Regions from separate parts of the Desulfallas thermosapovorans DSM 6562 genome, predicted to be linked through region 2. Evidence: a T-box and tRNA genes for the amino acid it is inferred to sense, from the RefSeq annotation. Region 2 holds a T-box; the other holds one or more tRNA genes.
The links. The T-box of region 2 lies ahead of pheS (phenylalanine--tRNA ligase subunit alpha). A T-box ahead of a tRNA ligase gene usually reads a tRNA of that ligase, here a tRNA-Phe.
Positions count from the first base shown of each region.

Region 1: it encodes a tRNA-Phe, which carries the amino acid that the T-box ahead of pheS (phenylalanine--tRNA ligase subunit alpha) is inferred to sense. The anticodon was not compared.

Region 1 is NZ_VNHM01000017.1:21,397-24,804, forward strand. Features, by position in the region: gene LX24_RS12580 (isochorismate synthase) at 1-1,044, opposite strand, end outside; tRNA gene LX24_RS12585 (tRNA-Cys) at 1,273-1,347, opposite strand; tRNA gene LX24_RS12590 (tRNA-Gly) at 1,369-1,443, opposite strand; tRNA gene LX24_RS12595 (tRNA-Phe) at 1,447-1,522, opposite strand; tRNA gene LX24_RS12600 (tRNA-Asp) at 1,529-1,605, opposite strand; gene speB (agmatinase) at 1,721-2,581, opposite strand; gene speE (polyamine aminopropyltransferase) at 2,921-3,408, opposite strand, start outside.
Region 2 is NZ_VNHM01000014.1:57,803-61,210, forward strand. Features, by position in the region: gene LX24_RS11815 (TrmH family RNA methyltransferase) at 1-719, shown strand, start outside; gene LX24_RS11820 (YqzL family protein) at 800-892, shown strand; T-box leader at 908-1,157, shown strand; gene pheS (phenylalanine--tRNA ligase subunit alpha) at 1,234-2,256, shown strand; gene pheT (phenylalanine--tRNA ligase subunit beta) at 2,394-3,408, shown strand, end outside.

The DNA of each region.
Region 1 (3,408 bases), on a different contig from region 2:
AAGCGCCGATCGTATGCCCGCCACAAATATGCCGTCCCCATATTCATTGATCATCCCCATGGGAGCAGCATACAATCCCCGCTCATGTTTTTCAAAGCGGGCAATTATTTCCAATGCATCACGCACCGGGTATCCTCCTAAAGCAGGCGTCGGGTGTAACCGTGCAACCCAATCCATCAGAGAACTGTTATCCCCTGCCTTTGCTTTGATGTATGTTTGCAAATGATGTAGATTTTTGAGCGTCAAAATATTGGTCTCTCCAATGGTCACTTCGCCGTTAAACGTTTTCATCACATTGACTATGTAATCAAGTACAACTTGATGTTCATGACGGTTTTTGGGATCGCTTAGCAGCAGTGATTTTTGGTTTTCATCCGCTAGTTGTTCACTGCGCGCGATGGTTCCGGCCAGGGCATAGCTGGTGATCTGCTCTTTTTCTTTTCGCACAAGAACTTCGGGTGTAGCACCCAGAAAAGTTTTACCCTCCTTGCAATATGCAAAAACAAAGCAGTTTGGGTTTTTCTTTAAAAGATTTTTAAGCAGGCTTTCTATGGATACGAAGGACTCGCATTCAATTTTAACTTCCCGGGAAATTACAACCTTTTTTACCTTTCCCGATAATATTTCTTGTTTGACATTATTAAACAGCACCCGCCATTCTTCGTAATCATCAGTAAGTATCTCGTAAACATGTCTACGGGATACAGGTTCCTCATCTCTAATGTCTTGAATGCCAAACCAATCTTGATAGTAATAAAGGGTTTGCCGACCGTTCTTTTCAACAAGATAATATTCAAAGGCAATTGATTCATTGCCCATCCCGGCCCATTTTTGATCTTTGACTGTTGGCAAGAAGGTTCTCGTGGAAAATATATAGGGAAATTGAAGATGGCTTTCCCCCGCTTTAAAGTTTTTTACACGCTTTGCCCCAATAACAAGTTCCTGTTCCAAAGGGTTATAAAAAAAAACACGCTCTTCATTTTCAAAATTACGCCAAAATGATAATGTACTCTTTAAATGGATTTTTTTTTGTTGATATATCAATCCTATCTCCGCCTTACGCAATTTACTTTCGCAAGCCCGTTGCCCCGGATCCTGTGGACCAACGTAAAATAGGGCCAATTCATAAAATGAACGCCGTTCAGTTTTTATGTATTTGATTTTATCCTTTGCAATTTGCCATGTCAAGTATCACGTAAGGGCTATTTTGGACCATCAATAAGAAAAAACAAAAAAGCTGGGGACACTCGTTCCTCAGCTTTTTTGAAAAATTGGAGGCGACACCCGGATTTGAACCGGGGAATAAAGGATTTGCAGTCCTCTGCCTTACCACTTGGCTATGTCGCCATGATTGCTGTTTAAATAAAATGGAGCGGAAGACGGGATTCGAACCCGCGACCCTCGCCTTGGCAAGGCGATGCTCTACCACTGAGCTACTTCCGCATATGGTGCCACGAGCCGGAATCGAACCAGCGACACGAGGATTTTCAGTCCTCTGCTCTACCAACTGAGCTATCGTGGCTTGTATTGGCGGAGCTGACGGGAATCGAACCCGCGATCTTCGGCGTGACAGGCCGACATGTTAGACCGCTACACCACAGCTCCGCATTTGTCCCGAACCGGTTTCCTTAAGGCACCCGGCCCGCTGACAATGTTAAGTATACAAAAAAATTGCTTTCATGTCAAATAGATTTTTTTTCATTGGGCTCATTTTATTGTTCTAACCGCCGAACAGTAAAATTGCTTCCCGTACCAGCTTGGCCGCCAGCAACGAAGTGCGGTCGGACTGGTCATAAACCGGGCAAACCTCCACCAGATCCATACCCACCACGTTCAACCCCTTAAGCATGTGCAGCGCCGCCATTATTTCCGCAGAACTGCACCCGCCCGGTTCAGGGGTTCCGGTACCCGGCGCAAAGGCGGGATCTACTACGTCAATATCCAGGGTAACATATACCGGGCAGCCATGCAACCGGTCAACGACTTGCTGTAGCGGGGTAAGAATTTCAAATGGATAAAACCCGGTATTCTCCCGCCCATAGGCGAATTCACCGGCAGTGCCGGAACGGATACCGAACTGGTGAAGGTTACGGCTCCCCACCACTTCCGCCACCCGGCGCATCACGGTGGCATGGGACAGGCTTTCTCCCAGGTAATCCTCCCGCAGGTCGGCATGGGCGTCAAAATGCAGCACATTTAAGCCCGGAAAAGCCCGGGCCATTTGCTTCACCGGCGCCAGGGCGATTAAATGCTCCCCGCCCAAAACCAGCGGGAATTTACCGTCCGCCAGCAACTGGCCCACTACACTCTCCAGCCGGTTCAAGCTCTGGGGCACGTGCCCGAAGGGCAGCACCACGTCGCCGGCGTCGTAATAACAATAATCCTTTAAATCCCGCTGCAGATAAGGGCTGTACTCCTCCAACCCCACCGAAACTTCACGGATGCGCCGGGGGCCTGAGCGGGTGCCCGGCCTGAAGCTAACGGTAAAATCCATGGGCGCACCCACCAGCACCAGGCGCGCGGAACGGTAATCATTACCGGCCCCCATAAAGCCACCGCAGCTTTCCAAAAACTCGTGCAGCGCAACCACCCCCACAGGTATCGCCAGTATAGAAAACGGTTCAGATGGGATTTTGACCCGTACGTTGGGGACATTCCTCCGCAGGAGGTGTGTCCCCCGACCACTAAACCTTAGTCACACTTATTTCGAGTTTATCGCCTTTAAACTCCATTTGCCGGGGATACTCCTTTCCCCGGAGAAATACCCGGGCTTTGAGCAGGTGTATCCCCTTTCCTAATGTGAGGTGAAGCTTGTTAGGTAATTTTCATCCCCTGCTGGTTCCGCGTTGGCAACATGGATGTCTAAATAACACCGCCGGACCGGTTTTTCAATGGAACGGGCACGGCGGCATAGTGTTATTCAGCGCGGCAATAATTCTTTGACAAAGGGCTGCAGAACAAAGGCGGTGCGGTGCACCTCGGGCGAATACCACTTGGTCCCAAGGGCCTCAATTTTATCCTTGTCCACATCCACCGCCAGCGGGTCATGTTTCTTGGAACCCATGGTAAATGTCCAGTAACCGCCGGGATAAGTGGGTACCACCGCCCAAAACAGCCTGGTCACCGGGAATATACCACTGATGGTGGTGTTCACCCGGGTAATAAGCTCGCTGTTAAAGAAGGGCGATTCGGTCTGGGCCACGAACAATCCGTCCCCGGTCAGCGCTTCGAATACACTGCGGTAAAATTCTTCGCTGAAAAGGCCCACCGCCGGTCCCACCGGGTCGGTGGAGTCAACGATAATCATATCGTAAACACCTTTGTTTTCCTTAACGTGTTTTATGCCGTCATCCACCACTATTTCCACCCGGGGGTCATTGAAACCCGAGCTCAATTCGGGAAAGAATT
Region 2 (3,408 bases):
TCATTGAAGGAGTCCGTTTCCTGGAGGAAGCGGTGCAGGTGGACTGGCCGCTGGAACTGGTGCTTTACACCGGTGGCACCGCCGGCCAGGCGCGGGCCGGCCGGTTGCTGGATAAACTGCATCGGCGGGGTGTGCCTTTACTGGCCGTGGATGATAAACTATTCCGAGAACTGGCCGATACCCAGTCTCCCCAGGGACTGCTGGCGGTGGCTTGTGTGCCGGCGATGGGGGATATGGATCCACGGGTTTGGGCTGCGGAAGGCAGGGACTTGCTGGTGCTGGTGGATGGCCTCCGGGACCCGGGAAATCTGGGTACCGTTATCCGCTGCGCTGATGCCGCCGGGGCGGGCGGAGTGCTGATCATGAAGGGTTCTGTGGACCCGTACAACACTAAAACCCTGCGTTCCACTATGGGGTCGATTTTCCATGTACCCCTGTACCCGGTGCCGGACCTGGAAAGCCTGCTGCCCCGGCTGCAAGAGGCCGGTTGGAAACTGGTGGTGGGTGAACCCGCTGCCGGCAAGCTTATCCACCGGTGTGACTTGACCGGCCGGGTGGTACTGGTGGTGGGCAGCGAGGCCGATGGCGTGTCAGCTCTGGTGTGCCGGGCGGCCGGGGAAAGGGTGCGTATACCCATGCCGGGACGGGCCGAATCACTGAACGCCGGAGTGGCGGCCGGAATTATGCTTTATGAGGCCGTGCGCCAGAGAACCCGTTAAAATTCTTGTTTTCAATACAGCCATGTGATATAATCTGTTTTAATAAAGGTCCCCAAAAAATATGGAAAGGTTGTGGTTAAGTGTTTTTAACCGCCGAATTTTTTTGGAGGCTGTTTGAAGCAACGGGTTCCATCCGGGCGTATATGCTTTACAGAAGATTAGCTGTCCACTAATGCAGTATAGATAAGCCAAAGGTAATGAAGGGGATAAGTAAGCGGCTATTTGCCTTACAGGGAGACGGGGTCATGGACTGGGAGCCTCATCAAGTGCAATCCGCTTAGATTCACCCCGGAACTGCAGCTGAACGTATTTCCAGTAGGTGTAGCCGGATTCCCGCCGTTACCGGGTCCGGGCCGAAAATGCCTTGGCCCGGGTTTAGAGTGGTTGAGCTTTAATGCACAAAATTAGGGTGGTACCGCGGATTAATCCGTCCCTTGGGGCGGTTTTTTATTTTGTCTACATAAGGTGGTAATAATAGGAGTAATTGTTATTTCTCCAGAGGAGGATTTGTTTTATGCAGGAAAAATTGAAAAATATTTTGTCCGATGCCCGGCAAGTGTTGTCCCAGGCCAGCCGGCTGGAGGAGTTAAATGAAATCAGGGTGCGCTTTTTGGGTAAGAAGGGATTGCTTACAGGTGTGCTGCGGGGTATGGGTGCCCTTTCTGCTGAAGAACGGCCGAGAATAGGCCAGCTGGCCAATGAAGTGCGTTCTCAAATAGAAGATATACTGGAGCGGCGCACCGCTGAAATTAAAGAAAAACAAAAGATCATACGGCTGGAGATGGAAAAAATTGATGTAACGCTACCCGGCACCCCCTTGATGATGGGGCGTAAACATCCTCTCACCGTTATTCAGGAGGAGATTGAAGATATTTTCCTGGGCATGGGTTACACCATTGAGGAAGGCCCGGAAATTGAAACGGATTTTTATAACTTCGAGGCCCTTAATATTCCCAAGGACCACCCGGCCCGGGACATGCAGGATTCATTTTTTATAAACCCCGAAATACTGCTGCGTACCCACACCTCTCCGGTGCAGGTGCGTACAATGGAGCGAACCACCCCCGGGCTTCCGGTGCGCATTATCGCCCCGGGGCGGGTTTATCGCCGGGATGACGATGCCACCCACTCACCCATGTTCAACCAGGTGGAAGGCCTGGTGGTGGACCGGCGGGTGACCTTTGCTGATTTAAAGGGCACGCTACAGGTGTTTGTGGAAAAAATGTTCGGTTCCAGCACCAAAACCCGGTTCCGGGCCAGTTTCTTCCCCTTCACCGAGCCCAGCGCCGAAGTAGATATATCCTGCGTCATGTGTGGCGGCCGGGGCTGCCGGGTTTGTTCCCAGTCGGGCTGGTTGGAAATACTGGGCTGCGGCATGGTGCACCCCCGGGTGTTGGAAGTGTCCGGCTATAACCCCGAAGAAGTCTCGGGCTTTGCCTTCGGCATGGGTGTAGAGCGCATTACCATGCTCAAATACGGTATCGACGACCTGCGCCTCCTGTTCGAGAACGACCTGAGATTTTTAGCGCAGTTTTAAGGGGTCAGGCTTAAAGTTTTATAAACCTATAATAAATGATATATATCAATAAGCAAATATTTAGTGGTTATGCTTATATTCATTTCACGTGACTTACAAGTGTAGATAACCCAATAGCATTTGAGGAGGTATAGACTTTGCGCGTTTCCTTTAAATGGCTGCAGGAGTATGTGGATATTGACGTTGCCCCTGAGGCGCTGGCCGAGTCCTTAACCCTGGCGGGCCTGGCGGTGGAAGGTATGGAAGAGCCCGGCAAGGGTATTGAAAAGGTTTACACAGGTAAAATACTTAAAATAGATGCTCACCCCAATGCGGACAAGCTGGTGATTTGCCAGGTGGAAGTGGGTGAAGGGGAACAGACCCAGATTGTCACCGGAGCCACCAATGTTCGGGAGGGCCAGGTAGTCCCCGTGGCTGTGGTGGGTGCCAAACTGGCCGGCGGTTTGACCATTAAAAAGGCCAAGCTGCGCGGTGTGGAATCACGGGGTATGCTATGTTCCGGAGATGAACTGGGCCTGGACCCGGATATGCTGCCTGATGACCAGCGGCACGGGATTATGATATTACCCGCCGGTACGCCGGTGGGTGTCGATGTGAAGCCGTTAATCGGCCTGGATGATGTAATAATGGAGCTGGAGCTTACCCCAAACCGGGGCGATTGCATGAGCATGCTTGGTGTGGCCCGGGAAGTGGCGGCCATTTTGCAAAAGCCTCTCAAGCTGCCCAGCGCTGACTTTTCCACCATTCCCCCCGGGCCGGAGGACAGGGTGCAGATTGATATAGATGATCCCGATCTATGCCGCCGTTATGTGGCCCGGCTGCTTAAAAACGTCAAAGTGGGGCCGTCACCTGTGTGGATGCAGCAGCGGCTGCGAGCAGCGGGTGTGCGCCCCATCAGTAATGTGGTGGACGTGACCAACTATGTAATGATGGAAACCGGCCAGCCCATGCACGCCTTTGATTATCACAAGCTTAAAGACGGCCATATTATTGTGCGCCGGGCGGCTAAGGGTGAGACCATTATCTCCCTGGACAAGGCGGAAAGAAAATTAACCCCCGATATGCTGGTCATCACCGATCCCAACGGGCCCGTGGCGGTGGCCGGGGTAATGGGCGGTCTTGATTCCGAGGTAACCGAAAATACCACAGCGG